DNA from 4 places in the Geobacillus lituanicus genome. Region 2 is predicted to be linked to each of the others. Evidence: riboswitches for the same ligand, from Rfam matches in the RefSeq annotation. Region 2 holds a riboswitch; each other region holds the start of a gene.
What was found. Region 2 has a riboswitch for S-adenosylmethionine ahead of mtnK (S-methyl-5-thioribose kinase). Riboswitches for the same ligand answer to the same signal wherever they lie in the genome.
Positions count from the first base shown of each region.

Region 1: it holds a riboswitch for S-adenosylmethionine, as region 2 does, so the genes downstream of both, ACR1UW_RS15985 (methionine ABC transporter ATP-binding protein) here and mtnK (S-methyl-5-thioribose kinase) in region 2, are expected to answer to the same signal.
Region 3: it holds a riboswitch for S-adenosylmethionine, as region 2 does, so the genes downstream of both, metK (methionine adenosyltransferase) here and mtnK (S-methyl-5-thioribose kinase) in region 2, are expected to answer to the same signal.
Region 4: it holds a riboswitch for S-adenosylmethionine, as region 2 does, so the genes downstream of both, ACR1UW_RS04045 (phosphoadenylyl-sulfate reductase) here and mtnK (S-methyl-5-thioribose kinase) in region 2, are expected to answer to the same signal.

Region 1 covers NZ_CP194773.1:3,114,466-3,122,179, reverse strand. The annotation lists gene ACR1UW_RS16020 (acyl-CoA dehydrogenase FadE) at 143-1,927, shown strand; gene ACR1UW_RS16015 (arsenate reductase family protein) at 2,007-2,384, shown strand; gene gcvH (glycine cleavage system protein GcvH) at 2,478-2,861, shown strand; gene ACR1UW_RS16005 (YusG family protein) at 2,936-3,172, shown strand; gene ACR1UW_RS16000 (toprim domain-containing protein) at 3,249-3,608, shown strand; gene ACR1UW_RS15995 (thioredoxin family protein) at 3,605-3,919, shown strand; gene ACR1UW_RS15990 (sterol-binding protein) at 4,073-4,417, shown strand; SAM riboswitch class I at 4,491-4,600, shown strand; gene ACR1UW_RS15985 (methionine ABC transporter ATP-binding protein) at 4,693-5,721, shown strand; gene ACR1UW_RS15980 (methionine ABC transporter permease) at 5,711-6,379, shown strand; gene ACR1UW_RS15975 (MetQ/NlpA family ABC transporter substrate-binding protein) at 6,394-7,248, shown strand; gene sufC (Fe-S cluster assembly ATPase SufC) at 7,628-7,714, shown strand, end outside.
Region 2 covers NZ_CP194773.1:1,225,716-1,233,429, reverse strand. The annotation lists gene ACR1UW_RS06225 (pyridoxal phosphate-dependent aminotransferase) at 1-706, opposite strand, end outside; gene ACR1UW_RS06220 (carbon-nitrogen family hydrolase) at 805-1,620, shown strand; SAM riboswitch class I at 1,714-1,882, shown strand; gene mtnK (S-methyl-5-thioribose kinase) at 1,968-3,158, shown strand; gene mtnA (S-methyl-5-thioribose-1-phosphate isomerase) at 3,225-4,292, shown strand; gene ACR1UW_RS06205 (sugar ABC transporter substrate-binding protein) at 4,279-5,442, shown strand; gene ACR1UW_RS06200 (sugar ABC transporter ATP-binding protein) at 5,439-6,989, shown strand; gene ACR1UW_RS06195 (ABC transporter permease) at 6,931-7,714, shown strand, end outside.
Region 3 covers NZ_CP194773.1:2,968,095-2,975,808, forward strand. The annotation lists gene ACR1UW_RS15145 (MDR family MFS transporter) at 1-253, opposite strand, end outside; gene ACR1UW_RS15150 (hypothetical protein) at 370-534, opposite strand; gene ACR1UW_RS15155 (YtzC family protein) at 667-930, opposite strand; partial or broken gene ACR1UW_RS15160 (hypothetical protein) at 1,052-1,276, shown strand; gene mnmM (tRNA 5-(aminomethyl)-2-thiouridylate-methyltransferase MnmM) at 1,387-1,974, shown strand; gene tbcS (tetraprenyl-beta-curcumene synthase) at 2,032-3,114, opposite strand; gene ACR1UW_RS15175 (gamma carbonic anhydrase) at 3,334-3,876, shown strand; gene metK (methionine adenosyltransferase) at 3,945-5,156, opposite strand; SAM riboswitch class I at 5,286-5,400, opposite strand; gene pckA (phosphoenolpyruvate carboxykinase (ATP)) at 5,869-7,455, shown strand; gene ACR1UW_RS15190 (Rpn family recombination-promoting nuclease/putative transposase) at 7,580-7,714, opposite strand, start outside.
Region 4 covers NZ_CP194773.1:811,537-819,250, forward strand. The annotation lists gene ACR1UW_RS04010 (arginase family protein) at 1-290, shown strand, start outside; gene ACR1UW_RS04015 (acylphosphatase) at 390-674, opposite strand; gene ACR1UW_RS04020 (sirohydrochlorin chelatase) at 744-1,490, opposite strand; gene cobA (uroporphyrinogen-III C-methyltransferase) at 1,501-2,277, opposite strand; gene cysC (adenylyl-sulfate kinase) at 2,694-3,305, opposite strand; gene sat (sulfate adenylyltransferase) at 3,318-4,478, opposite strand; gene cysP (sulfate permease) at 4,510-5,583, opposite strand; gene ACR1UW_RS04045 (phosphoadenylyl-sulfate reductase) at 5,599-6,306, opposite strand; SAM riboswitch class I at 6,603-6,709, opposite strand; gene ACR1UW_RS04050 (DUF1128 domain-containing protein) at 6,846-7,070, opposite strand; gene ACR1UW_RS04055 (low molecular weight protein-tyrosine-phosphatase) at 7,274-7,714, shown strand, end outside.

The DNA.
Region 1 (7,714 bases), 1.3 Mb from region 2:
CAAGGAGATGAATGCTGGATTAGAGAACTGACGAAAATCGCGCCCCGGCGCAGCCGCCAGGGCGCCTAGGCCAACACGATCAAAGGTTGCTGGGCGGATGCCGCCCGGATTATCCATCATTTTTCGGGGGAGGAAACGAACGATGGCGAAAACAATGGAAGAAGCGATCAAAGGCGGCAGCTTTTTAATCGAAGACATTCCGGCCGAGCGCGTCTTTACGCCGGAAGATTTCACCGACGAGCATCATATGATTGCCAAAACGACGGAAGAGTATGTTAACAATGAAGTGCTCCCGCAGCTGGAGCATTTGGAAAACCATGAGTTTGACCGCTCGGTGAAGCTGCTCCGCAAAGCGGGCGAACTCGGTTTGCTAAGCGCCGACATTCCGGAAGAATACGGCGGTTTGGGCTTGGATAAAGTGAGCTCGGCCATCATCGCAGAACAGATGGCGCCGGCCGGCGGCTTTGCGATTTCGCACGGGGCGCACGTCGGGATTGGCTCGCTGCCGATCGTCTTGTTCGGCACGGAAGAACAAAAGCAAAAATATTTGCCGCAGTTGGCGACCGGCGAAAAAATCGCCGCCTATGCCTTGACGGAGCCGGGATCGGGGTCGGACGCCCTCGGCGCGAAAACGACGGCGAAATTGAACGCGGAAGGAACGCATTACATTTTAAACGGCGAAAAGCAATGGATCACGAACTCCGGATTCGCCGATGTGTTCGTCGTCTACGCGAAAGTGGACGGCCAGCATTTCACAGCCTTTATCGTTGAGCGCGATTTCCCGGGCGTTTCGACCGGTCCGGAAGAAAAGAAAATGGGGATCAAAAGCTCGTCGACGCGGACGCTCATTTTGCAAGACGTGCCGGTGCCGAAAGAAAACGTCCTCGGTGAAATCGGCAAAGGCCACGTCATCGCCTTCAACATTTTAAACATCGGCCGCTACAAGCTCGGACTGGGCGCGGTCGGCGGCGCGAAACGGGCGCTCGAAATCACGCTCAAATACGCGAACCAACGCCAGCAGTTCAAACGCCCGATTTCGCAGTTTACGCTGACGCAAGAAAAATTTGCGACGATGGCGTCGCGTCTGTATGCGGCGGAAAGCTCGGTGTACCGCACGGTCGGCTTGTTCGATGAACGGATGGGCCTGCTCGATGGGGAAAAAGCGAAAGACGGCAAGGAAGTGGCGAAATCGATCGCCGAATACGCGATCGAGTGCTCGCTGAACAAGTTTTTCGCGACCGAGGTGCTCGATTACATCGTGGACGAAGGCGTGCAAATCCACGGCGGCTACGGCTTCATGCAGGAATACGAAATTGAGCGCGCCTACCGCGATTCGCGCATCAACCGCATTTTTGAAGGGACGAATGAAATCAACCGCCTGCTCGTGCCGGGCATGTATTTGAAAAAAGCGCTAAAAGGCGAGCTGCCGCTCTTCCAAAAAGCGCAGCAGCTGCAAGAAGAGCTGATGATGATGACGGCCGAAGAACCGGGAACGGGCGCGCTCGAACAAGAGAAATATTTGGTGCGCAACGCGAAAAAAATCGCCTTGATGGTCGCCGGGCTAGCGGCGCAAAAATTCGGTCCGAAAATTGAGGAAGAGCAAGAAGTGCTCGTGAACATCGCCGATATTGTCGCCAACATCTACGCCATGGAATCGGCGCTTCTCCGCACCGAAAAAGCGATTAATGCGGGCGGGGAAGAGAAACATAAACAAAAATTGCTCTATACGCAAATTTTCTGCCAAGAGGCGTTCAATGAAATTGAGGCGCATGCGAAAGAAACGCTTGTCGCCGTCGAACAAGGCGACACGCTGCGGATGATGCTCGCCGCTCTCCGCCGGTTGACGCGCCATACGCCGATCAATGTGATCGCGAAAAAACGCGAGGCGGCTGCCGCCCTCATTGAAGCGGAACGGTATATTGTGTGATAATGGGAAGTGCCAGGCGTTTGCCTGGTGCTTCTTTTTCCATGAATTCCAAGCCGTCGAATGAAAGGGAGGAATGCGGATGGCGCTGACGCTCTACTGGTATCCAAAATGCGGAACGTGCCGGAAGGCGAAGCGTTGGCTCGATGAACACGGCATTGAGGTGCAAACGGTGCATTTGGTCGACGAGCCGCTGACGAAAGAACAGCTCGCCGACTTGCATCGAAAAAGCGGGCTGCCGCTCAAAAAATTTTTCAATACAAGCGGCATGAAATACCGCGAACTCGGATTGAAAGACAAGCTCGATGGCGCCTCGGAAGACGAGATGCTCACGTGGCTCGCCTTGGACGGCATGCTCGTCAAGCGGCCGATTTTAACGGACGGCGAGCGGGTCGTGGTCGGATTCCGCGAACAAGACTACGAGTCGTTTTTCGCCGGGCGCGTTTCGACGGAAACATAAAAAATTTGGCCAAAATGAAATGAATTCAGTGAGTTTTGGCGAAAAATCGGTTATGATGAAAAAGAACACAACTTGCCGCACTGGAGGGATTTGATGAACACGCCAAAAGAACTCCGTTATTCGAAAGAGCATGAGTGGGTGCGCGTCGAAGGGGACAAAGTGCGCATCGGCATCACCGATTTCGCCCAATCGGAGCTGGGCGACATCGTCTTCGTCGAGCTGCCGGAAGTCGGCGCGGAACTGACGGCGAACGAGCCGTTCGGCAGCGTTGAGTCGGTGAAAACCGTCTCGGAATTGTATGCGCCGATCAGCGGCACGGTCGTCGAAGTGAACGAAGCGTTGAACGACAATCCGGAATATGTGAACGAATCGCCGTATGAAAAAGCATGGATGATCGTCATCGAGCCGAAAGACTTGAGCGAAGTGGACAACTTGTTGACGGCCGAACAATACGAAGCGATGATCAACGAAGGATAAACGTTCCTGCAAAGTTCGCTTCGAGCCGGGCACCCTATACATACCGGAATTTGATGAAAAAAGGGGTGCTCGCAATGGTGCTGCAAACGAAGCAACTGGATGTCACGGACCGGGTCACCGGCAAATGGAACGGCCGCACGATCGAGCTGTACGAGGAAGGCGAGCTCATCGGCCGCCTTCCGCTTCCGGCGGCCGTCGCGTGGAAAAACGGGTATAGCGAACAAAATGGAAGAATTTACAAGCAGGTCACCGCTACCGTTGAACCGGATCAAAAATATGTCGACTGCGACGGGGAGGCGGGCTGGTGTTAGGAAGCAACGGCGGATGGCCGTTGCTTTTCTGTTGCCATACAATATTGTATCCTCATTCACGTTAGGTGGGTCGGACATGCGACAAGCGGAAAAAGTGATTATTGTGGAAGGGCGGTCAGATAAGGAAAAAGTGGCGGCCGTGCTGAACGAGCCGGTTGTCATCATTTGCACGAACGGCACGATCAGCGATGCGCGCCTCGAGGAGCTGGCCGATGAACTCGAAGGGCGGGATGTGTACGTGCTCGCCGATGCCGACGAGGCGGGGGAAAAATTGCGCCGGCAGTTCCGCCGCGCGTTTCCGGAAGCGGGGCATATTTACATTGACCGGGCGTATCGCGAAGTGGCGGCCGCTCCGATCTGGCATTTGGCGCATGTGCTGCTGCGCGCCCATTTTGACGTCCGTATCGAATCGTTCATGAGAGGAAGAGGCGAGTGAACACAATCGGTCGAAACGATATTAAGCGAATGGTGGAAGGGGAGCCGCTTCTGGCTCTTTCGCTGTATACCCCGCTGTGCGGCACGTGCCAGTTGGCGAGGCGCATGCTTGTTGTCCTAGAACAATTGTTTCCGGACATACCGTTTTGCGAAACGGACATCAACTACATCCCCGAGCAGGCGGCGGCGTGGAAAATTGAAAGCGTTCCGTGCCTGCTTCTTTTCGCCGGCGGAGAGATCATCGGCAAATGGTATGCGTTCCATTCGGTCCCTTATTTGTACGAAGCGATCCGCGCCCGTTTGCCGCGCTGACGATCCGCCGTTTTTTGACGCCGTTTGACACATTTCTTGGGAAATGACAAAAACGGCGTTGGTTCGCCACGGCGGCTGTCGAGATTTTTGTAAAGGATTCTCCCCCCTCGGCATGGAAATAAAAGGACAAAGGAGATGGGGGGAGGATGCTCAATGGAAATGCGCGAGTTGGTAGGGCAGTTTATGGAACGGATGCAAACGTTGCGCCATTTGTTGCCGATTTTGCCGGATGAGCAGCTGTATGTCCGCTTTGAAAGCGAGGAAGAGACCGCCATGGTGGCGCTCGGCAAGGAGCCGGCCGCCGGAAGGGAACCCGATGAACGGAACGTCTTGACGGTGCGCGGCTCCAAAAAAGCGCTCTGCTCGCTTTTAGGCGGCGAGCTGAAGCTGCAGCAGCTCGTCCGGCTGCGCGAAGTGCATGTATCGGGAAGCTTTCGCCATCTGTTGCTGCTTGAGTCGCTCCTCCATTTGGCCAAGCCGTATCGGCATGTTGGGTGAAATTTTTATTGACAATGTTCGACACAAGGTGATACAATCACAGCTGTAATCAATCGAATAGGCGATTGTTGCGCTCTTATCAAGAGAGGTGGAGGGATGTGCCCAATGAAGCCCGGCAACCGTCAGCGCCTGCGCTGAAAAGGTGCCAATTCACACAAAGCGGCCTGCTTTGAGAGATAAGAGACGGAATGGTGCATCATACCTTTCTGTTCTCTGCGGGCAGAAAGGTTTTCTTTTTGCGCTCCGCCGCCTTGGGGAGGAAGGAAGGTGAAACGATGATTACACTCGAACATGTGACAAAAATCTATCAAGCGGCTAACGGCTCGGTCACGGCCGTCGACAATGTGTCGCTTGAGATTCGCGAAGGGGAAATTTTCGGCATTATCGGCTACAGCGGCGCGGGGAAAAGTACGCTCATCCGCTTGCTCAATGGGCTCGAGAAGCCGACGGGCGGCAAGGTGATCGTCGCCGGCCGCGACATGGGGCGCATCAAAGGGCGGGAGCTGCGCAAGGCGCGTCAAGAGATCGGGATGATTTTCCAACATTTCAACTTGCTTTGGTCGCGCACAGTGCGGGAAAACATTGCGTTTCCGCTCGAGATTGCGGGTGTTCCGAAAGCGGAGCGGCAAAAACGGGTCGATGAATTGATCGAGCTCGTCGGGCTCACGGGGCGGGAAGAGGCGTATCCGTCGCAGTTGAGCGGCGGGCAAAAGCAGCGTGTCGGCATTGCCCGGGCGCTCGCCAACAACCCGAAAGTGCTGCTTTGCGACGAGGCGACATCGGCGCTCGACCCGCAGACGACCGATGCGATTTTGGACCTGCTTGTCGACATCAACAAGCGGCTCGGGCTGACGATCGTGCTCATCACCCATGAGATGCACGTCATCCGCAAAATTTGCGACCGCGTCGCCGTGATGGAAAACGGCAAAATCGTTGAGCAGGGCGACGTGCTGCACGTGTTCCGCAACCCGCAGCAGCCGATCACGAAGCGGTTCGTCAAGCAGCTCGTCGAGCCGGAAGAGACGGAAGAGGCGATTTCCCATTTGTTTGGCCAATATCCGAGCGGGCTGATCGCGCAGCTGACGTTTGTCGGCGCGGCGGCCGGCCAGCCGCTCATCAGCCAGGTCGTGCGGCAATTTGCCGTCGATATGAATATTTTGCAAGGGAAAATTTCGCAAACCCATCAAGGCGCTTATGGGGTGCTGTTTGTGCACATCGATGGGGCGGCGGATGAAATTGCCCGGGCGCTTGACTACATTCAAAGCCAGCAGGTGGCGGTGGAGGTGATTCACGATGCTCGCTAACCTCCTGCCGAACGTCCAATGGGAGACAATGTGGGCGGCGACGGTCGAGACGCTGTATATGACGGGAGTGGCGGTGGCGGCCACTTTCGTCCTCGGAATCGTTCTTGGCTTGCTTCTATTTTTGACAGCGAAGGGCAACCTATGGGAAAACCGGTTTGTCAATACAGTGATTGCGGCGTTTGTGAACATTTTCCGCTCGATTCCGTTTATTATTTTGATCATTTTGCTCATTCCGTTTACCACCTGGCTTGTTGGGACGATGCTTGGCGCCAATGCGGCGCTGCCGGCTTTGGTCATTGGGGCCGCGCCGTTTTACGCCCGCATGGTGGAGATTGCCCTTCGCGAAATTGATAAAGGCGTCATCGAAGCAGCCCAAGCGATGGGCGCCTCAACGTGGACGATCATTTGGAAAGTGCTGCTGCCGGAATCGTTGCCGGCGCTCGTCTCCGGCATTACGGTGACGGCCGTGTCGCTCGTCAGCTATACGGCGATGGCTGGAGCCATCGGCGCCGGCGGGCTTGGGAACTTGGCGTATTTGGAAGGATTCCAGCGCAGCCATAACGATGTGACGTTTGTCGCGACCGTGTTGGTGCTCGTCATTGTCTTTGTCATTCAGTTGATCGGTGACGTTGTCACTTCCAAAATTGATAAACGATAAGGAGGAAGAAAACGATGAAAAAATGGCTCGGCGCCCTGTTCGCTGCTGTTCTTGTCTTCGCTTTGGCGGCGTGCGGCGGCAACGACAACAACAACGCGGCCGAGGGGGGCAAAGGCGGCGAATTGGTGAAACTGAAAGTCGGCGCGTCGAACGTGCCGCACGCGGAAATTTTGGAAAAAGCGAAACCGATTTTGAAGAAAAAAGGCATCGACTTGGAGATCATTACGTTCCAAGATTACATCTTGCCGAACAAAGCGTTGGCCGATAAAGAAATCGACGCCAACTACTTCCAGCACATTCCGTACTTGGAATCGCAAATGAAAGAACACGGCTATGATTTCGTCAACGCCGGCGGCATTCACATTGAGCCGATCGGCCTGTATTCCAAAAAATACAAAAGCATTGAAGAGCTGCCGGATGGCGCAACGATCATCATGAGCAACTCGGTCGCCGACCATGGCCGCATTTTGTCGATGCTGCAAGAAAAGGGGCTCATTAAGCTGAAACCGGGCGTCGACAAAACGAAAGCAACGGTCAACGACATCGTCGAAAACCCGAAACATTTGAAATTTAAAGCCGACGTCGACGCCGGGCTGCTGCCGCAAATTTACAAAAACGGCGAAGGCGATGCGGTTTTGATCAACGCCAACTATGCGCTTGACGCCGGCTTGGATCCGGCGAAAGACCCGATCGCCGTCGAATCGCCGAAAAACAATCCGTATGTGAACATTATTGCGGTGCGCAAAGGCGATGAAAACCGGAAAGAAATCAAAACGCTTGTCGAAGTGCTGCAATCGAAAGAAATCCAAGATTTCATCAAAGAAAAATACCACGGCGCCGTCATTCCAGCGGCGACAAACAATCAATAACGGAAGCGAATCGCTTCCGTTATTTTTTGCACAAAAAAGAGCCGCCCGAAAGTTCAAAACCGCTTTGGATGGAGAGACGCCGCGGCCGACCTGTTTCTCCGCTCTTCATCGGCCGTTCAAACGCGCCAGTACGGCGGCTCACTAGACTCCGGAAAAAACGGGGTCTTTTTTTTTGCAAAAACTCGTACAAGCTTGCGGTTTTCGTGTAAAATAAATAAAAGATGCGGTTTTTCACACGGCCATCGTGAAAAACAGAGCAGGGAAGTTGCAGGCAGTTTTCATTTGTTATAAAATTGTAATGAGAATAAAATGAGAATGAGCGATCGCTAGAAGACAAGCGAGCGAATTGACTCTCAATTGAGAATTGGAGGTATGCTGCATGGCGGTATTGACGATTCGCAATCTCCACGTCGCCGTGGAGGGAAAGGAAATTTTAAAAGGAGTGGACTTGGAAGTCAAAGGTGGG
Region 2 (7,714 bases):
CAACGCCAATGTCTTTCGCCCCGTCCACTTCTAGAAAGCTGACCGGCTTTTGGCCGTCAAAGCCGATCGCGCCATAGGCAAAATCATGCACAACGGCTATGCCGTACTTTTCCGCAAACGCCACCGTTTCAGCAAAAAACTCCTTCGTCGCCGTCGCGCCGGTCGGGTTGTTCGGATAGTTTAAAAACATCAGTTTCGCCCGGTCGGCCGCCGCCCTGGGAATGGCCGAATAATCCGGCAGAAACCCATTCTCCGCGACAAGCGGCATCATTTCCATCCGCGCGCGGGCGAGCGCGATTCCCGACCAATAGTCCGGATAACCCGGGTCCGGGACGAGCACGACATCGCCCGGGTTGACGAGGCAAAGCGGCAGCTCGACAAGCCCGGCTTTGCCGCCGAACAAGATGGCGACCTCGCGGGCCGGGTCGATCGTCACCCCGTACTCGCGCGCGTAAAACGCCGCTACGGCTTCTTTCAAAAACGAGTAGCCTTGAAACGGCGAATATTTATGGTATTTTGGGTTCGCGGCTGCCTTCTGCATCGCTTCGACAATGTGCGCCGGCGTCGGCTGATCCGGATTGCCCTGCCCTAAGTTGATCACATCATAACCCGCCTTGATCTTCGCACCGACTTTCGCCACGAGCGAGGCGAAAAACTGCTTCGGCAGCTGTTCAAGCAGTTCGGAAAAGGGAAATTCGATCGTCATCGTCCACACCTTCTCAAAAATTCTTGAAATTCTAGTGCAACATCATATATCGTTAAAAGCAAAATGTAAAGAAAAATTTTTTTCCGAGGTGAACGCTCATGACGATCCGCATCGCCTGCCTGCAGCTTGACATTGCATTTGGCGATCCAGCAAAAAACGAACAGCAAGCCGAACAGGCCGTGGAATCCGCTGCCAAAGACGGCGCTGACATCATCGTGCTGCCAGAGTTATGGACGACCGGCTACGATTTGACGCGCCTGGATGAAATTGCCGACGAAGGCGCCGAACGGGCGAAGGCGCTCGCTTCCCGATTGGCGCAAACGTACGGCGTCCATTTCGTCGCCGGTTCGGTCGCCAAAAAAACAGCCGCCGGCGTGACAAACACGATGATCGTGGCCGACCGCCATGGCCAAATCGTCGGCGAATACAGCAAGCTTCACCTGTTCCAATTGATGGATGAACATTTGTATTTGCAGCCGGGAAACGAGCCAGGCTTGTTCTCGCTTGACGGGCTGCCGTGCGCTGGGGTCATTTGCTATGACATCCGATTTCCGGAGTGGATTCGCGCCCATGCGTTGGCCGGAGCGGAAGTGCTGTTTGTCGTCGCCGAATGGCCGCTTCCCCGCCTTCACCATTGGCGGACGCTCCTGATGGCGCGGGCGATTGAAAACCAATGCTATGTCGTCGCTTGCAACCGGGCCGGACGCGACCCGAACAACGTCTTCGCCGGCCATTCGCTCATCATCGACCCATGGGGCGAAATTATCGCCGAGGCGGACGAGAAGCCGGGCATTCTCTCGGCCGACATCGATCCCTCGCTCGTTGCGGACGTCCGCGCACGCATCCCGGTGTTTGCCGACCGCCGGCCGCACGATTATGAAGAGGCGGCAAAAAAATTTTTCAAAACGTATTGACAATCCGCCAGCCCAACCTGTATCATTCGAATCAAGCAACCAAACGATTGTTAACATCGTGAAAATTGCAAAAACTTAATAGCTAGATCGGTACTCTTATCAAGAGTTGGCTGAGGGAATTGGCCCAATGAAGCCCAGCAACCGACCGTAATGCTATCGTGAGATAGGGCGCACGCCAAAGGCGGCGCCGGAAGCGAACCGCTTCCGCAGGGCACGGTGCTAAGTCCAACAGAAAGACCGATGTCTTTCTGAAAGATAAGAGGCGCGAAGACGATGCATCTTCAAGCCTCTTTCCGTATGCGAAAGAGGCTTTTTCATTTGCCAAAACCTAAAGGGGGAACGTGAAAATGACGATTGTCCAATCCACTGTTTACGAACCGCTCACCGAACAAAAAGCGACCGCCCTCGCCGTCCGCCTCGGCCTATTCCGAGACGGGGCGCCGCTTGTGTGCCGCGAAATCGGCGACGGAAACTTAAACTTAGTCTTTCATATCGTCGATCAGGAAACGAAGCAAGGCGTCATCATCAAACAGGCGCTCCCGTACGCGAAAGTCGTCGGCGAAAGCTGGCCGCTCACGTTAAAGCGCGCGGTTATTGAAAGCAACGCGTTGCGCACGTTTGCCAGCTATGTACCGCAATACGTGCCGAACGTCTACTATTCTGACGAATCGCTTGCCATTACCGTGATGGAAGACTTGTCCCGTCTGCAAATCGCCCGCAAAGGGTTGATCGAAGGGAAAACATTACCGCTTTTGTCCCGGCATATCGGCGAATTTATCGCCAAAACAGCGTTTTACACATCCGATTTCGGCATGAACCAGCAAGAGAAAAAGAAATTGGCGCAAAGCTTCGTCAATCCGGAGCTGTGCAAAATCACCGAAGATCTCGTCTTCACCGATCCATTTTTCGACCATGACACGAACAACTTCGAAGACGAGCTGCGGCCGGACGTCGAAACGCTTTGGAATGACGACCGCCTCCGTTTGGAAGCGGCGAAGTTGAAGCGCAAGTTTTTAACCGAAGCCGATGTGCTTCTGCATGGCGATTTGCATACCGGCAGCATTTTCGCAAGCACCGACGAAACGAAAGTGATCGACCCGGAATTCGCCTTTTACGGCCCGATCGGCTTTGACCTTGGGCAGTTTTTCGCCAACTTGCTGTTAAATGCGTTGTCCCGCCCTGACGTTGAGCGCCAACCGCTCTTTGATCACATCGACCGGACCTGGGACGTCTTTGCGTCCATATTCTCGGAGCTTTGGCGCACCAAAAGCATCGAGACGTACGCCGCGACACCGGGCTTGCTTGACGAAGTGCTCCGGCATGCGTTCATCGATGCTGTCGGCTTTGCCGGCTGCGAAGTCATCCGCCGGACGATCGGCCTCGCCCATGTGGCCGACCTTGACGGCATCGAGCAGAAAGAAGCCCGCCTTGCCGCCAAACGACACGCGCTCCGCCTCGGCCGCCGCCTAATTGTCGAGCGCAACGAGCTGACCGGAACGGACGGCTTCCGCCGAGTGTTTGCAGAAACCGAACAGTAACGCGGCGCCGACCGGCCCAGTGCCGGCTCGGATCAACGAAAAATGTGAAAAGAAAGGAAGACGACGATGGACACCTTTGCCATCCCGCGCTCTGTCGAGTGGCGCGAGACGCATATCACGATTTTAAACCAACAAAAATTGCCATTAGCAACAGAATATATCGACCTGCATACGCTTGAAGACGTGTACGATGCGATCGCCTCGCTGAAAGTGCGCGGAGCGCCGGCGATCGGCATCACCGCCGCTTATGGTCTGGCGCTCGCCGCCTCGCATTATAAAGCGGAAACGGTCCACGAGTTCCATAGCCGCCTAAAGCAAGACCGCGATTATTTGGCAAGCGCCCGCCCGACGGCCGTCAATTTGGTTTGGGCGCTTGACCGGCTCACTGCCGCCGCCAAAGACGCCGCCTCGGTCAACGAAGCGAAAACGGCGCTTATTCACGAGGCGATCCGCATCCAAATCGAGGACGAAGATGTCTGCCGCCGCATCGGCGAACATGCGTTATCGCTTTTTCGCCCAGGCGACCGGGTGATGACGATTTGCAACGCCGGCTCGATCGCCACCGCCCGCTACGGCACGGCGCTCGCCCCGTTTTATTTGGCGAAAGAGAAAGGGATCGAGTTATCCGTGTACGCCCTTGAGACGCGCCCCGTTTTGCAAGGAGCGCGTCTGACCGCCTGGGAGCTGATGCAAGCAGGCGTCGACGTCACGCTTATTACGGACAACATGGCGGCGCAAACGATCAAAGCGAAAGGGATTCGCGCCATTATCGTCGGAGCCGACCGGATCGCACAAAACGGCGATACAGCGAACAAAATCGGCACGTTCGGCCTCGCCTTGCTCGCCAAATCGTTTGGCATTCCGTTTTACGTCGCCGCACCGTTGTCCACCATCGATTTGGCGACAAAGACAGGGGCAGACATCCCGATTGAAGAGCGCCATCCGGATGAAGTGACCCATCTGGCCGGCGTGCGCGTCGCCCCGGAAGGCGTCAACGTGTATAACCCGGCGTTTGACGTGACGCCAAACGAACTGATTACCGCGATCATTACCGAAAAAGGCATCGTCCGCGGCAGCTACAGCGCGGCACTGCCAGCGTTATTTGCAAAGGAGGAGCAGCATGAAACGATTTAAGGCCTTATCGTTCCTTTTTCTTCTTTTCTTTGCCGTGTTCTCCGTCTTGGCCGGCTGCACGAACGAGCAAGACGCCGTGAGCTCTAAGCCGGCCAACGAAACGAAGCAAACGGCCAACCAAGGCGACACCGCCTCATCCAACAGCCAAACCGCATCGAGCAGCGAGCAGGCGGCCATCCCGGAGAAGCTGAAAAAACCGGTGAAAATCGCCGCCATTATGCAAATGTCCATCGGCACGTTCTCGTCGCAATACATCGCCGGCGTCAAAGAACAAGTGCAAAAGTTCGGCGGCGAAGTGCAAATTTACAACGCCGACAACGACTTGACGAAAATGGCCTCATACGTAGAAACGGCCATCACGCAAAACGTTGATGCCATTTTGCTTGATCACGGCCGCGCTGATGCGCTCGAAGGCCCGGTGAAAAAAGCGATTGAAAAAGGCATCCCGGTCGTCGCCTTTGACAACGATTTGAACGTTCCCGGCGTCACCGTCATCGACCAAGACGACTACAGCCTCGCCTGGAAAACGTTAAAAACACTCGCCGAAGATTTAAATGGAGAGGGCAACATCGTCACGATTTGGGTCGGCGGTTTTACTCCAATGGAGCGGCGCCACGTCATTTATGAGGCGTTCAAAAAACGCTATCCGAACATAAAAGAAGTCGCCAAGTTCGGTACGGCGAGCGCCAACACGGCTTTGGACACGCAAACGCAAATGGAGGCCATCTTGAAAAAATATCCGAACAAAGGCGACATTGACGCCGTCTTCGCAGCTTGGGACGAGTTCGCCAAAGGAGCGACGCGCGCCATCGAGCAAGCCGGGCGTACGGAAATCAAAGTATACGGCATCGATTTGAGTGACGAAGACTTGCAAATGATCCAAAAACCGAACAGTCCGTGGGTGGCGACAACAGCGACGGATCCGGCGGAAGTCGGCCGCGTTCAGGTGCGGTTCGCCTATCAAAAAATCGCCGGCGAGAAAACGCCGAACATTTACTCGCTTGAACCACATTTAGTGAAACGGTCCGATCTTCCGGACAAACAAGTGTCGATGAATGAGCTGTCGCAATACATTCCGGGCTGGGGGCAATCGAACGTCGCCATCTCGCCATGGATGAAAACGTTGGAAGCTCAGGTGAACAAAAAATGAACGAGCTGTCAATGCGAGGCATTGAAAAATCGTTTGGCGCGGTGCGCGTGCTTGACGGCGTGGACTTTGCCGTCCGTCCAGGCGAAGTCCACGCCCTTTTGGGCATGAACGGCGCCGGCAAAAGCACGCTCATGAACATTTTGGCCGGCGCCATTCCTCCCGACGCCGGCACGATCACGATCGATGGCGTCAACTGCACCTTTTCGTCGCCGCTTGACGCGAAACGAGCCGGCATCGGCTTCGTCGTCCAAGAGGTCGACACGGCGCTTTTCCCAGGATTGCCCGTTTACGAAAACTTGGCGGCTGATGAGCTCGCTGATGTGAAGAAACAACCGATCCGCTCGCTGCGCCGGGAAAAAGAACGGGCCGCTGCTCTGCTTCGCCGCGTCGGCCTTGCCATTTCGCCGGCAAAGCTCGTGCGCGACTGCTCGCTCCATGAAAAACAGCTGATCGTGCTCGCCAAAGTGTTGTCATCGAATGCGCGCTACATCATTTTGGACGAACCGACCGCCGCCTTGAGCGAAGCCGAAACGAAGCGGCTGTTTGCCATCATCACGGAACTGAAACAGCAAGGCGTCGGCTTTATTTACATCTCTCATAAACTGAAAGAAGTGCAGGAAATCGCCGACCAGCTGACGATTTTGCGCGACGGCCGCGTCGTCTACCATGGTTCCGCCCGCGGTTTGCCGCTTGAAGACATCGTCCTTCATATGACCGGAACAAGGCGAGCCGCCGCCATGAAACAAACGCGCGCGCATGGAAGCGACATCGCCTTTGCCGTCCGTGGGATCACGATCGAAAAAACCGGCACGACGGTCGATCTTTACGCCCATCGCGGCGAAATCGTCGGCATCGCCGGCTTGGTTGGCGCCGGCAAAACGGAGCTCGCTGAAAGCCTCATCGCCCACCGGAAGACGTCTGGCGAATGGCAACTTGACGGCCGGCGCTATACATTTTCATCGCCGCATGAAGCGATTGCCGCCGGCCTTTGTCTTATTCCGGAAGAACGGCGCAAACAAGGGCTGTTCTTGCCCGAGTCAGTGAAAACCAACATCACCGTCCGCCTCCTTTCCCGGCTGTCGCGCTGGCAATGGATCAGCCGGAGGAAGGAAACGGACGCCGCCGACGAACTTGTCCGCTCGCTCGGCATCCATCCGCCGTCGCCTTCGACCGCTGTCCGCCACTTAAGCGGCGGCAACCAGCAGAAAGTCGTCATCGGCAAATGGCTGAACACAAACGCGCGTGTTTTTCTATTCGACGAGCCCACGAAAGGAATCGATGTCCACGCCAAACAAGAGGTGTTTTCCATCATCCGTGCTCTCGCCGATGAAGGAAAAACAGTACTATATTTTTCGAGTGAATTTCACGAGCTTCTTGAGGTGTGCGACACCATCTACATCATGGCTGACGGCCGGCTACTCACCCGCCTGCCGGCCGCAGAACTAACCTATGAACAGCTTGTGTACTATTGCAGCGGAGGTGAGATCGATGAGCCAGCCGGCCGTTTCCGCGCCGCCGTCGAAAAAAGCGGCGCCGTTCATTCTTGAATTTTTGTATAAACATGGCACACTGCTTGCCATTTTGGCTGTAATCGCCTATTTTGGCCTGACACAAGACCGGTTTTTCACCTATGAAAACTTCAGCGACATTTTGCGTTCCATTTCCATCGTCACCTTGGTGGCCATTGGCATTACATTTTCGCTCATCGTCGACGGCTTCGATTTGTCGGTCGGTTCGACAGTGAGCTTGGCGACGATTGCCAGTGCGGCGGCGCTTGTCTTGCATCGCCAAGAAATTTTCGTCACCTTGCTCGTGCCGCTGTTGCTCGGCGTCGCCGTCGGGCTGCTTAATTCGTTGTTGATCGTCAAATTCAAACTGCCCGATTTGCTCGCCACGTTGGCGACGATGTACGCGATCAACGGCGTGCAGCTTACGTATACAAAAGGATTTTCGATTTATAACGACATGCCGCTGCCTGATGGCGGCACGGCGCCGGGCAAATTTATTCCTTCCTTTTTATTTATCGGCCAAGGGGAGCTGTTTGGCGTGCCGTTTTCGGTCTTGCTCATGCTCGTTGTCGTCATGGCCGCCCACTTGTTTTTAACATACACCAAACCTGGCCGTCTCTTTTATTTAACGGGTGAAAACCGGGAAGCGGCACGGCTCTCCGGCATCCCGGTCAACCGTTACCGGACGTATGCGTACGTCATCAGCGGCTTTTTCGCCGCCTTGGGGGGCATCGTGCTCGCCTCGCGCATCGGCACCGGGCAAG
Region 3 (7,714 bases), 1.5 Mb from region 2:
CGGCAAGCGCCGCCATCGTCAGGCACGCTCCGGACACGAGCGTGCGAAACCCGCCGATCCGGTCAAACAACATGCCGCCGAGCAAGCTGCCGATGACGCTGCCGCCGGAGTTGAGCATCAGCACCGCTCCCGCTACGGCGAGCGGCTGGCCGAGCTGTTCATGCAAATAAATGGTATTTAGCGGCCATAAAAACGACGCTCCTGTGACATTGAGCGCCATGCCGACAAGCAGCCACCAAAGAGCGCGGGGCATCGGTCATCATCCTTTTCGTCTGCTATTTCGACTCCCAAACTAATTGTATGTGGGAAAGCGAAAAAAAGCAATCAAAAAAAAGAGGGCGGCATGGCGCCCTCACGGACAGCGGCGCGTCACCCGTTCCGCTGCTTGGAGCGGGCCGGCTGGCCACCTGTTTGTTCATACTGTTTTTTCGCCAGTTTCACCGGATCAAAGTCTTGGCCGAGTTCCAAATCGTTGTTGTTGTGACCGTTGCGCGTTTTTTGCTCCGGGTTCGTTTGTTTCAGACGTCGCTTCATTCCTTGTTCCTCCTTGTGTTCGCCATCAAGCAGACAGCCGCCCTGCGGTTGCTTTCCGTTTCACCGGTCAGGCAACATCCGCTTGTTATGCACCAGGACCTTCGATAGCGGCCATCGTGCAAAGCTCTTGTTTCATCGGTCAAGCAAGATCATCTCGTTTTGCAGCTGCTCAAGCTGAAGCCGCATCCGATGCAGCTGTTCGCGCTGCTGGGCGTTGCAACTTCGCGCCAAGTGAGCCAAATCGTTGACTGTCTGCTCAAGCATTTGCTGGGCGTTTGTGTATTCCGTGATGTTGTAGTGCTCTTGCTTTTGCGCTTCCGTATATTGTTCTTTCGCAAAGCGGATGACGTCTTCGCACCGCTGCAAAAATTCTTCCACCGATTGTCTTGTCGCCATGCGCTCACCTCTTTTCATGATGTTCCCTCATCTTTACTATGCGCCGACGCTTTCATCTGTATCACGTCAATGATTGGCAACAGTCGCTTTTTGCCGCCATCCGTGGTACAATGCAAGGATGATGCCATTTCAGCACAAGGAGAGAACGGCCGTGACAAACGCAATCCCATTTCCATATGCCGCCGACGGAAAACGGTATCACACATGGAACTGCCATTTGCGGCAAACGTTCGGCCAAAACGTGTTCAAAGTCGCCCTTGACGGCAGGTTTGACTGCCCGAACCGCGACGGGACGGTGACGTATGGCGACTGCACGTTTTGCAGCGCCGCCAGATCGGGCGATTTTGGCCCGATGTGGAGCGTCAACAAATGGGAAGGGCTAAACGCCATTGACGCTGAACTCAAGCGGCGGGACAGCTTTCAAGGAAAGCGGCGCGAACAGGGGGTGGCAAACGCATGGCCATCATGAATATTTTGCCGTTTGCCCGTTTTTTGCTAGGCGGCGCGCTCGAAGAAGGCGACATCGCCGTCGATGCGACGGTTGGCAACGGCCATGACACCGTCTTTTTAGCCGAGCTCGTCGGGGAGCGCGGGCATGTGTTTGGTTTTGATATTCAAGCCGAAGCGATCGCGGCGGCCAGAGCCCGCCTCGCCGAACACGGGCTGGACGGGCGGGTGACGCTGTTTCAGACAAGCCATAGCCTGCTGCTCGAAACGCTCCCCGACTCCGTTCACGGACGCATCGCCGGCGCCGTGTTCAACCTCGGCTATTTGCCGGGCGGCAATAAGCAAATCGCCACCAAGCCGGAATCGACGATTCAAGCGGTCGAGCAGCTTCTTTCCATCCTAAAGCCGGGCGGCATCATCGTTCTTGTCGTCTACCACGGCCATCCGGAGGGAAAGCGCGAACGCGACGCGCTCCTTGATTACGTCCGCTTTCTTGATCAACGGCGCGTCCATGCCTTGAAATACGAATTCATCAATCGGCAAAACAACCCGCCGTTTTTGATCGCACTCGAGAATCGGGCGGATGGGGGCGCCTGATTCCGTCCGATCCGCCGACGAACCACTGCTCTCGCCAGTACAAGCAAACGGCTGCCCTTACGAAAAGGACAGCCGTTTTTGTTGCTCCTGCCAAAAGCGGTACGCTTTTCCGTTCCAATAAAAAAACATCGACGCCGCCCCGCCGGCGCGGACGAGCCGGCGCGCCAGCCGGTGCAGACCGCGTTGCTTTTTCACCTTGGCATCCGACAAATACAACCCAAGAAGCCCTCGGTGAATAAGGCGGTGAAACTGGCCGTGCGGAAGGGCGCTGACATGGCGGTCGGCCTCTTCGATGAAATGGCAAAGCCGCTCAAGCATCACCGTTTCATTCGGATAGTAAAAGCAAAAATTCAAATCGCCGCCGGCTCGATCTTCCTCTTGATCGATCAAATAGTCGAGCAAAATGTGCAGCCCTTGAATGTATGGAAAATAACCGTCGCGCACTTGTCTCGCCATCTCCAGCGGCAGCGATTCGCCAAACGCATAGGCGACGAGACAGAAAATGCCGAGCGTCGAACCGGAGCAGGCGGAAAACTCATACCATTCCATCGGCGGCAAGGCGTCTTTGTATTGCGCGAACCATTTCTCCAACCGCGGCACCCGCTCGCTCGCTTCGACATGTTTATGTACTTGCAAGTCGCAATAATATCCGGCCAACTCATGTAAAAACGGGGCAATCGTCTCGTAATGGCGCACCGTCTCGAGCACCTCTTGGCACGTGCGGACGAGCGCCGGCAAATAGCCGCCGTCTTCCTGCTCGCGGCGATGGCGGTAATAGTTCGACGGCTCGGCGCCGATTGTCAACGCGTCCGGCATTGAATCGTGCAAGGCGCGAAAGTCGAGCGGATCAAGCGAGGTGCTGCGGTCGCACAAATTATCCAAATAATCGCTGATCGTCTGGTAAGCCACGATAAAGCGGATGCAATCCTCCATGTTTTCTCCGGCCAAAAGCGCCAAAATGGAGCCGCCTTCGCAATGGAACGTTTTCGACGCGATGCTCGCCAAGGCCTGGCGCCGAAGCTCCGGGTCGGGAATGCGCTCGGCCTGGCGCCGCCAATAGGCAAGCTCGCGGTGGACGAGAGGGAATACATCGCGATAAACCATTTTCATTAACGCAATCGGGTGTGTCGGGATTTTCAATTCGCTCACCTCGGGCGCAAAACACCGTGATCTTGTCGCCTAACCTGTCATCGGCAAAGGGGCGGATACGCCGTCTTTGCCAGCTTCATCCTCTAGTATTTCCATTTTCAAGACCGAAGCAAACCGAAAGGGCGCGTTCGCTTTCGTTGGCGATTTGGGCGCCTCGTTGTACAATACATGGTGAACGATCGATTTTGCCATAGAAAGGAACGAACGCCCATGATCTATCCGTACAAAGGAAAAACGCCGCAAATCGCCGCCTCCGCCTTTATCGCCGACTATGTGACGATCACCGGCGATGTCGTGATCGGCGAAGAGACGAGCATTTGGTTCAATACCGTCATCCGCGGCGACGTGGCGCCGACGGTGATCGGCAACCGGGTCAATATCCAAGATAACTCAATTTTGCATCAAAGTCCAAACAATCCGCTTATCATTGAAGACGGGGTAACCGTCGGCCATCAAGTCATTTTGCACAGCGCCATCGTCCGAAAAAACGCGCTCATCGGCATGGGCTCGATCATTTTGGACCGCGCGGAAATCGGGGAAGGCGCATTTATCGGCGCCGGCAGTTTAGTGCCGCCGGGCAAAAAAATTCCGCCCAACACGCTCGCCCTCGGCCGCCCGGCCAAAGTCGTCCGCGAACTGACGGAAGACGACCTCCGCGAAATGGAGCGCATCCGCCGCGAATATGTGGAAAAAGGGCAATATTACAAAGCGCTGCAGCAAGCCGCGCGTCCTCACGAAAAAGAGCTGCCGTAATCCGGCAGCTCTTGTTCTGTTGCGTTTGCCGACGCCTGAAACGACTCGCGCATCCGCGCCGTCCGGCCTTACTTGTTCGCCAGCGCCAGCGCTTGTTCTCTCAGCGTCGTCGCTTTATCAGTGCGCTCCCACGGCAAGTCGATGTCCGTACGCCCGAAATGCCCGTAAGCGGCCGTCTGTTTGTAAATCGGGCGGCGCAGGTCAAGCATTTTGATGATGCCCGCCGGGCGGAGATCGAAGTTGCTGCGCACGACCTCAATCAAAATGTCTTCCGACACTTTGCCGGTGCCGAACGTATCAATGGAAATCGATACCGGACGGGCGACGCCGATCGCGTAGGCGAGCTGCACTTCGCATTTGTCGGCCAGTCCTGCCGCAACGATGTTTTTCGCCACATAGCGGGCCGCATACGCCGCCGAGCGGTCGACTTTCGTCGGGTCTTTGCCCGAGAACGCACCGCCGCCATGGCGGGCGTAGCCGCCGTACGTGTCGACAATGATTTTCCGCCCCGTCAGCCCAGCATCCCCTTGCGGACCGCCGATGACAAACCGTCCTGTCGGGTTGATGAAATAGTTCGTGTTCTCATCAAGCAGCTCGGCCGGCACGACCGGTTTGATGACATGCTCCTTAATGTCGCGCTCGATTTGCTCTTGCGTAATTTCCGGATGGTGCTGCGCGGACACGACGATCGTATCGACGCGCACCGGTTTGCCGTTTTCATCGTATTCGATCGTCACTTGCGTTTTCCCGTCCGGCCGCAAGTACGGCAAGACGTCCGTTTTACGCACTTCCGCCAATCGACGCGCCAAGCGGTGCGCAAGCGAAATCGGCAGCGGCATCAATTCTTCCGTCTCATTGCAGGCGAACCCAAACATCAATCCTTGGTCGCCGGCGCCGATCGCTTCAATTTCCTCGTCAGTCATCTGACCTTCGCGCGCCTCAAGCGCCCGGTCCACCCCCATCGCAATGTCCGGCGACTGTTCGTCAATCGACGTCAGCACCGCGCACGTATCGGCGTCAAATCCGTATTTGGCGCGCGTGTAGCCGATCTCCCGGACCGTATCGCGGACGATGCGCGGAATGTCCACGTACGTTGATGTTGTGATTTCCCCACTCACGAGCACCAGCCCGGTCGTCACGCTCGTTTCGCAGGCGACGCGGGCGTTCGGGTCTTTTTCCAAAATGGCATCCAAAATGGCATCAGAAATTTGGTCGCAAATTTTATCCGGATGTCCTTCTGTCACAGACTCTGACGTAAACAAGCGGCGTTTGGCTGACATTCGGTTTGTTTCCTCCTCTTAACATAATGTGGCGACACGGAACTCATTTCCCTTTTTCCCTTCGCAATATAAAAAACCTTTCCTGTAACGGCTGAGGAAAGGTCATGGCAATCGTATTGCTTCCTTTCACTCTTATCGTTCAAGGACTGCGCCTTGCCACAGGTTAGCACCATTTCACACATGTCCAGTTGTGACGGTTGCTGGGCTTCATCGGGCCTGTCCCTCCACCGGCTCGGGATAAGAGTATCCGTTCAATGAATTATCTTATCGCAATTGAAGGAACAAAGTCAACCGCAGAAGTGAATTTTTTATCATCCCGCTTCCGCGCACGAACCCAAGCAAAGGAGGAATGAGCGCCTTTCCCTTGCCTCCATAAAACAAAGGGAAGCTAAACGCAGCCCCTTTGTTTTGTATAGGAGGGGAGCGCGTCTATATAAACGTGCCGCTTCCGGCTGCATGCTTGAACAAGACGAGGCGGATTTGGCAAACGTATTGCCGATTTGGGTCATCACTGCCTGCTTCCTTAATAGCAAGACAGTAAGACAACCCGGGAACGGCCGCCTCCCGCTTGAAGCCCAGGCGGGAGAGCGTGCAAAATCTGAAAAATAGGCAAAATAAGTTCAAAAAAACCCACACAATTAGTATGGACTATTAATAAAAATGTGTTATACTATTTTCAAGAGTGATTACAAAAAGAAGGCAGGTTGTGAACATGGGGATCGCAAACATGACAAATAAGCTGGATGTATTGCTGCAAAAACCGTACGTACATCACCAATTGTCCGCCGCCGAGCTCGTCGAGAAAGTATTGCAGCGGAACGAAGGACGGCTGACCCACACCGGGGCGGTTGCCGTGACAACCGGCAAGTACACGGGGCGGTCGCCGAAAGACAAATACATCGTCGAAGAACCGTCCACGAAGCAAACGATCGACTGGGGAACGGTCAACCAGCCGATCTCTCCGGAAACGTTTGAGAAACTGTACGACAAAGTGCTCGATTATTTAATGAAACAAGATGAACTGTTCGTCTTTAAAGGCTTTGCCGGCGCCGATCCGAAATACCGGCTGCCGATTCAAGTCGTCAACGAATTCGCCTGGCACAACTTGTTCGTCCATCAGCTGTTCGTCCGCCCGAGCGCCGAGGAGCTCGCCGCGCACGAGCCGCAATTCACCGTCATTTGCGCGCCGAACTTTAAAGCCGACCCGAAGGTGGACGGGACGCGCTCGGAAGCGTTCATCATCATCTCGTTTGAACGGCGCACCGTGTTGATCGGCGGCACCGAGTATGCCGGCGAAATGAAAAAATCGATTTTCTCGGTCATGAACTATGTGCTGCCGGAACAAGGCATCCTGCCGATGCACTGCTCGGCCAACGTCGGGCAGGAAGGCGACGTCGCCCTCTTTTTCGGCTTGTCGGGAACGGGAAAAACGACGCTCTCGACCGACCCGAACCGCCGCTTGATCGGCGATGACGAACACGGTTGGTCAAGCCGCGGCATTTTCAACATCGAAGGCGGCTGCTATGCGAAATGCATCAAGCTATCGCGCGAGAAAGAGCCGCAAATTTTTGACGCCATCGGCTTCGGCGCGGTGCTCGAAAACGTCGTTCTCGATGACGCGACGCGGGTGCCGAATTACGACGACGGCACGCTGACGGAAAACACACGCGCCGCCTACCCGCTTCAGGCGATCCAAAACATCATCGACCCGAGCGTCGCCGGCCATCCGTCCACGATCGTGTTTTTGACAGCCGATGCGTTCGGCGTCCTGCCGCCGATCAGCAAGCTGACGCGCGAACAGGCGATGTACCATTTCTTAAGCGGCTACACAAGCAAGCTCGCCGGCACCGAACGCGGCGTCACCGAACCGGAAGCAACGTTCTCAACGTGCTTCGGCGCACCGTTTTTGCCGCGCCCGGCCGTTGAGTACGCGGAAATGCTCGGGCAAAAAATCGCCGAACACAACGTCCGCGTCTTTTTGGTCAACACCGGCTGGACAGGGGGGCCGTACGGCGTCGGAAGCCGCATGAAGCTCGCCTACACCCGGGCGATGGTGCAAGCCGCCGTCGAAGGGGAGCTCGACAACGTCGAAACGGTCAAAGATCCGATTTTCGGCCTCGCCATCCCGACCCGCGTCCCGGGCGTGCCGGATGACGTCCTGCAGCCGCAAAACACATGGGCCGACAAACAAGCATACGAACAAAAAGCAAAAGAGCTAGCGCAAAAATTCCGCGCCAACTTCCAAAAATTCGCCCACATCGATCCGTCCATCGAAAAACTCGGCGGACCGCTCGTTTAACAAGACCCCAACCGGACAGGGAGCCGTTCCCTGTCCGGCTGTTTTTTCGAACGCATAAAATGATTGTCGTCGATCCCCCGGGATTTTTGTACGATTGGAGGTCGACGACAATGCGAAGGCGGGTTTACTTCTTCAGCTGTTCAATCTTTTCCGCCGGCAGCCCGGTCAGTTCGTGGATCGTGTCGACATCGTACCCTTTCGCCAACATTTTCTTCGCGACGTCGATTTTCCCTTCCTCGATCCCTTTTTGACGTCCCTG
Region 4 (7,714 bases), 410 kb from region 2:
CGACCGGGAGCGTCTATATCAGCATTGATAAAGATGCGTTGCGCCGCGAAGACGCCGTGACGAACTGGGATCAAGGGATGATGCCGCTTTCCCGGCTGCTCGCTTGTTTGCGCCTTCTGCTATTCTATAAAAAAGTGCTCGGCGTGGACATATGCGGGGAGTACCCGCAAGCCGCTGTCGATGTATTCCATCCATTTTGCCGTGAAGCGCAGCAAAAAAATGAGCGCGCAAATACGGCCATTTTGGAGACGTGTTTTCAATATGCGGCGCCGCATTTGCGGCCGGCTTAAGCAGGACGGATGGTGATCCCGCTTTTTCATTGGTGGAAAGAGCGCTTGGCGGCAGACGGACAACGTCTGCGCTGGGAATAGATCCAAGCGGTGCAACAGTCAAATGCCGCTTCCGTACACAATGCGGAACTTAGTTTCGTCAGGGCGGACGGGGCGCGGCTCAACGTGCATGCGGGAAACTTTGGCAAACATCGTGCCGGCTTCAATCGTATCCAAAAACAGTTGGAGCGCGCTTTCATGCCCTTGGGCTTCCATCTCCACCGTCCCGTCATCGTTGTTTTTCACCCAGCCGGTCAGCTGGCGTTTGAGCGCTTCGTGTTGGACGAAATAGCGAAACCCGACGCCTTGCACGCGCCCTTCGACCATGACATGAACCCGTTTCATCATGATGAAGCCCTCCTTCGCTGCGGTCGCTTCGCTTCCATCATACCATGAAAAAAGGAGCTTGTCTGCTCAAGCTCCTTTTTTCGCTGCCGACAGCGCCTGCACCTGTTGTTGAATGAGCGTTACAAGCCGCGGATGATACCCTAAGTATGAGCATAAATGCCACTGTTGATCGGAAACAGGCATCGCTTGCAGCTTCCGTTCGACTGTTTTCATTAAAACGCCGGTAAACAGCAAATACGGCACGATAAAGACGCGCCGGTATATGGATGCCTGCGCCCGCTTGAACCCTTCGTCAAGCGTCGGGCGGATGGCGGCGAGAAAACAAACGTCAACGTGCGGCACGCTCGTTTTTTCTTGCAAGCGCCGGGCGATGGCGGCGATGTCGCGCTTCGTATCCGGGTCGCTGCTGCCGCGGCCAATCAGCAGAACCATTGATTCATGATCAAGCGGCGCCGGCTGCTCGCCGATGCGGTCGATGATGATGTCAATCATTGCATCGTGGACGCCAAACGGCGCTCCGCAGACGATCTCCAAAGACGGATGGCGCTGTTTCGCTGCTTTAAGCGCAGCCGGAATGTCCTGTTTGGCATGTCCGGCGGATAGAAGCAGCAACGGGATGACGATCACACGGGTTGCCCCTTGGGCGGCGCAACGGTCAACGCCGGTCGCAATATCCGGCTCAGCCAGCTCAACGAAGCACAGTTCTTGAATCGGGATGTCGATGGCCGCCTTGCATTGTTCAACGAAGCGGGCTGCTTCTCGGCGCGCAGCCGGAACCCGGCTGCCGTGGCTGACGTACAAAATGGCTTCCATCGCCATTGCCTCACGAGGTGGCGCCGGCGGCTGCCGATGATGACAGCAACCGCTCAAACCATTGAATGTTGGCGCGCAGCCGGACGACATCCCCGATGATGACCATGCTTGGATTTTCGATGCGTTCTTTGGCGGCAATAGCGGCGATTGTCGCCAGCGTGCCGGTGACCGTGCGCTGGATGGGGGTCGTTCCCCACTGAATGATCGCCGTCGGCGTATCCGGCGCCTTGCCGTATTTCATCAGCTGGCCGCAAATGTATGGCAAATTGTGGACGCCCATGTAAATGGCGATCGTATCAATGCCTTTGGCGAGGCTTTCCCACTTAATGTCTTCGCGGGTTCCGTCGCGGCGATGCCCCGTGACAAAGGCGACGCTGGAGCTGAACTCGCGATGGGTGACAGGGATACCGGCGTAAGCGGCCGCCGCGATGGCCGATGTGACGCCAGGGACGATCTCAAACTCGATCCCGTGCTGAACGAGCGCTTCCGCCTCTTCACCGCCGCGCCCGAACACAAACGGATCGCCGCCTTTTAAACGGACAACTGTTTTTCCTTTTTTTGCATGCAGAACGAGTGAACGGTTGATCGTTTCCTGCTGCATAGCATGGTAGCCGGGCAGCTTGCCGCAAAAAATGAGTTCAGCGTCTGGCTTGGCATATGCCAGCAAGTCTTCATTAATGAGGCGGTCGTACAAAATGACGTCGGCTTGTTGAATGCATTTCAACCCTTTGACGGTAATGAGTTCCGGATCGCCGGGGCCGGCCCCGACCAAATATACTTTCCCCATCGTTGTTTCAGCCCTTTCTGTCGTGATCCCGTCAGCTGCCGGCAGCAGTGCAAACGTTCCGTTGACGGGCGTGTTGATTAACCATTAAAAACCAGTTGATATCGCTCTATTCCTAGCTTTTCTGCCGTAGTCGGCAAGCAGTTCGCTTGCCGTGCCGACTGGGCATGCGTACAGCATGCCCTCCTCGAACAATGAACGCTTTGCAGGCAAATGACATTTGCCCGCCGGCGTTCTTGTTCGTGGGAAGAGGCAGAAAAGCTTGTGTTCAGCCATATGATTCTGTGTTTTTAAGTAAAGTAATGGATAATCAACACTCGTGTTCCGTTGAATTTCATTGTAAACGGCCTGGCCGTGGCATGAAAACGACTTTGTAAAATCGTCTCCCACTCTTTTTTCGAGTGGGAGACACGGTATCGTTAATGGGTTTCCGATGCGGGGATGAATCCGCGCTCCCGCAAATACGCGAGCACTTGCTCGACACATTCGTCCACCGAATAACGATGCGTTTCGATGGTCAGCTCCGGCGCTTCCGGCGCTTCATACGGCGAATCGATGCCGGTGAATTCGCGGATTTCCCCGCGGCGCGCTTTTTGATACAGCCCCTTTGGATCGCGCTTCTCGCACTCCTCAATCGGGCAGTTGACATATATCTCAATGAATTCGTCTTCCTCGACTAAGCGGCGAACGAGCGCCCGGTCTTCGGCAAACGGTGAAATGAATGCCGTTAACACGAACTGGCCGCTGTCGACAAACAGTTTGGCGACTTCGCCGATGCGGCGGATGTTTTCTGTCCGATCGGCGGCGGAAAAGCCGAGGTCTTTATTGAGCCCGTGGCGGATATTGTCGCCATCGAGAACGTAATTTTGAATGCCAAGCTCAAACAGCCGTCTGGAGACGGCGTTCGCCACCGTCGATTTGCCGGATCCGGACAGGCCGGTGAACCAAAGGACGGCGCTATGATGGCCGTTGCGTTGGCGGCGATCTTCTTTTGTCACCGATGTATGATGCCAAACGATATTCGTGCTCATCTCGCTCCTCCTTTAGCGTGTCGACGGGGTGACCGTTTCGCGTTGTTGCAGCCCTTTGATCAAAACGGCGGCCACTTCCGGACGGCTGAATGTGCTCGGCGGCACTTGGCCGTTGCGCAACATTTCACGGACTTTCGTGCCAGAAAGGACAACGTGATATTGCGCGTCGTGCGGGCATGTTTTCGTCGATGCCATGCCTTCGCATTTCGTGCAATAAAAGCTGTGTTCGAAAAAGAGCGGTGTAATGCCAAGCTCTTCGGCCGTAAAGTTCGAGAAGATTTTTTGCGCATCATACGTGCCGTAATAGTTGCCGACGCCCGCATGGTCGCGGCCGACGATGAAGTGCGTGCAGCCGAAGTTTTTCCGCACCATGGCATGGAAAATCGCTTCGCGCGGACCGGCATAGCGCATCGCAGCTTGGAAGACGCCCAAGAAAACGCGGTCTTTCGGATAATAGTTTTCCAGCAGCACTTGATAGCTTTCCATCCGGATGTCGGCCGGAATATCGTCCGCTTTCGTTTCGCCGACGAGCGGGTTTAAAAACAAGCCGTCCACGATTTCAAGCGCGCATTTTTGAATGTATTCATGGGCGCGGTGAACCGGGTTGCGCGTTTGGAAGCCGACGACGGTATTCCAGCCGAGTTCGGCAAATCGTTTCCGCGTTTCGGCCGGATCGAAATAAAACGGAGCAAACTGGCCTTTGTCGGTCCGTTTGACGAGCGTAACCGCTCCGCCGACGTACACATCTGGTTTTTCAAACAGCTTGCGCACGCCCGGGTGAGCGAGTTCATCGGTTTTATAGACGAGCTTGGCTTCTTTCGTTTTATCCGGGCGGTAAATATCGGCGATTTCAATGACGCCGTAGACGTCGCCGCCATAAACGAGTTTCGCTTTGTCGCCGACAGCGAGTTCACTCGCTTTTTCTTCCGTCACCGCCAGCGTGATCGGAATGCTCCAGACAGTGCCATCAGCGAGGCGCATCGTTTCTACGACCGCATCGTAATCGGCTTTCGTTAAAAACCCGGTGAGCGGGCTGTAGGCGCCTGTGCCGATCAGCTCAAGGTCGCTTAGTTCGGCTTTGGACAGCTCGATCGTTTTCGTTGCTTCATCGATTGGGTAATCCGGATTCCAACGGTTGATCAATGTGCCGCCATGCGGAATGCTCAAACTCATGTTCATAACCTCCTAGATTGATAGATGTTCATTAAATGCCGCCGCCATGTTCATGAAGCGAACGCTCTTCTTCGGCGACTGTTTTTTTTAAGCTGATGACGCCAAGCGTCGCCAGGCAGACGCTGAAGATGGCAATCACCGTGTAAACATCGCTGTCAAGCAACAGTTTCACAAGGCTGTACGAAATGACAAGGGAAAATATTGGCGAAACAAACCACACTTTCAACAGTTGCACGACAATCCGCTTTTGCCAAATCGACATCCCGCTTTTCGCCGTGCCGATGCCGATGATCGCCGATGTCGTAATCTGCGTAAGCGGAACAGGCAAACCAAACAGCGACGAAATGATGACGAGCACGGCTCCCGTGCCGGAAATGGCGCTTCCTTCAAACGGGGAGAAGTTTGTAATTTTCTTTCCGTTTGTTTCTAACACGCGATGCCCAAGCAACAGGGCGCCGGCAGCGACAAACAAGCCGCCGAAGATAGTTGCCGGCCCGACCGCCATCAGCCCGGCGCCGACGAGCGGCCCGACGGCATTGGCCACATTGTTCATGCCGGCGGAAAACGCCTCGAGAAAGCCGGTGACAACGAGCAAGGCCATGAATGTTTTTTGCCAGCGCCCTTGTTCAAGCTGCGGATATTTTCGCTTGAGCGCCAAAAACCATTTGCCGACAGCCAGCGTAAACGAAAAGGCGACGATCGGGATCACGATCCATACCGACACGATAAACAGCAGCTTATGAAAGTACACCGCCTGATAGGCGATGCCAACGCCGACGACTGATCCGACGGTGATCTCGCTCGTCGAGAGCGGAATGCCCATGATGTTCGCCGCAAAAAGTGAAATGGCCGCCGCCGTTAAAATGATGACGACGATTTTGACGGTGAGGATCGAAGACGGAATAATGCCCGACCCGATCGTTTTCACTACTTCTCCGCCGCCGAGGCTGCCGAGAAACACGCCGATGCCGCAAAGAAGGAGGGCCATCGACTTTTTCGGAATGGCGCCCGACCCGTACGCGACGCCCATCGAGGCGGCCGCGCCGCTCGCCCCGATGTTCATGGCGAAGAAAAAGGACACAATAAAGGCAATGGCAAGGAGCATATCGTTGTTCTCCCCTTATGTGAGATGGAGCCCGCACTCCGTTTTCCCCTGGCCGGCCCAGCGCCCGGAGCGCAAATCGTTCGGATCCGATGCCGGCGCTGTGCAAGGGGCGCAGCCGATGCTCGGGTAGCCCCGGTCATGGAGCACGTTGTACGGAAGACCGTGTTTATATACGTAATTCCAAACGTCTTTCCACGTCCAATGAATGAGCGGGCACACTTTAATGGAGCGGAATTTGTCGTCTTTATTGATGTACTCGACATGGCGCCGCGTCGGCGACTGTTCGCGGCGCAAGCCGGAAATCCAGGCGGTGACGCCGGTCAAGACTTCCCGCAGCGGAATGACTTTGCGCAACTCACAGCATTTGTTCGGATCGCGTTTCCATAGTTCATCGCCGAACTGTGCAGCCTGCTCCTCCAGCGTCAAGTGCGGCTGTTTCATCACGATGCGGAGCGACGGGTATTTTTCCTGTACGTTCGCGATCGTGTCGTACGTCTCTTGGAAATGCAGCCCTGTATCCAAAAAGACGATTTCCGCATCCGGCTTGACTTGGGAAATCAAATCAATGAGCACAATCCCTTCAATGCCGAAACTGCACGCATAGACAATGTCATCGCCGTATTCGCGGTACGCCCAAGCGAGGACAGCCAGCGCCCCTTTTGTTTCATCGTCGGACGGAAAAGACGGTTTTTCGGCCGTTTCCCATTGGTCATATGTGAGCATCGTTTCCCCCTCCTTAAAATCAAAGAAAATCAACGTAATTAGTCGGATATTCATCCGGCAACGGGCAGCCTAGCGATAAAAACGCCCCTTCCATTTCGGAAAGAGCGGAAGAACGAGGGACGCCTTATCTTCCACCTGAATCCGTGACAGAAGTGTATCAAAAATGCTGGGAAACCCAATCGTGTCGAGACTTCGACTCCATTTCGAATGTTCACCTATTAGGTGAAGAACCCCGAGTGCAATATTTTGTTGATTGATCCAGTTTTCTTGGCAGCTTTGAACGCGTCTTTATCACGGATTCAGGTTCCAAAATGGATCCCATTTTGCTGGAATTAGCACCTTGCCAAACGCGGCAGGTTGCCGGGGTTCATCGGGCCAGTCCCTCCCCCGCTCTTGATAAGCGTATGTAGTTGTATTTAATTGATTAAAATTTTAACACAATTGGCGCTAATGTCAATCCTAGTTTTTCGATAGGAATTATTTTTTTTATATACATAGGCAGCTTCGCGGCGCTTCCATTCGGTGACGGAAGGAGAGGATTACCGCTTGCGCAGGCTCCCGAGCTCCTCGACAATGGCTTGTATTTCGCTTGGACTGAACGTTTCACGCTTCATGACCATGTCGTAAATGTCTTTCAGTTCGTCATACCACGCCTCGGAAAAATGGGACGGCTTAATCGCATCAAAATTGAGCACTTTTAATTTTTTCTTCAGCTGTTCAACCATATATTCGACGTTTTCTGCCGACGGTTTCGATAAATCCATCGTTCCGCTCCTTTCGTGGCAGGTTATCATGTATTGTACCACACCGGCGGGGAAAAAGGGGAGAGGCAATATAGTCCGCGCCAGCGTTAGGTGGTAAAATATAGGTGCATGTGCACGAACTGCTAGAAAGCGGCTATCAAGCGCTTGGATGAAAAGGGAAAACTAATGCCAAGAAAACGGGATGGAAAGGAGTGGCTGCTTCGATGGTCAAAGTGTTGTTTGTTTGCCTCGGCAACATTTGCCGTTCGCCGATGGCGGAAGCGGTATTCCGTCATTTGGTGAACGAACGGGGGCTTGACGGACAGATTGTCGTTGATTCAGCGGGAACGGGCAGCTGGCATGTCGGGGAGCCGCCGCATGAGGGGACAAGGCGGATTTTGAGTGAAAACGACATTGACTATTCCGGCATCCGCGCCCGGCAAGTCGGGCGCCGCGACTTGGAGGAATTTGATTACATCATCGCCATGGACGCCGCCAATTTGAGCGATTTGCGCCGGCTCGCCGGGCCGAATTCGCCGGCGGTGATCGCCCGGCTGCTTGATTTTGTCCCGGATCGGGAAAAAGACGATGTGCCGGATCCGTATTATACCGGGAATTTTGCCGAAGTGTACCGCCTGATTCGCTCCGGCTGCGAGCATTTGCTT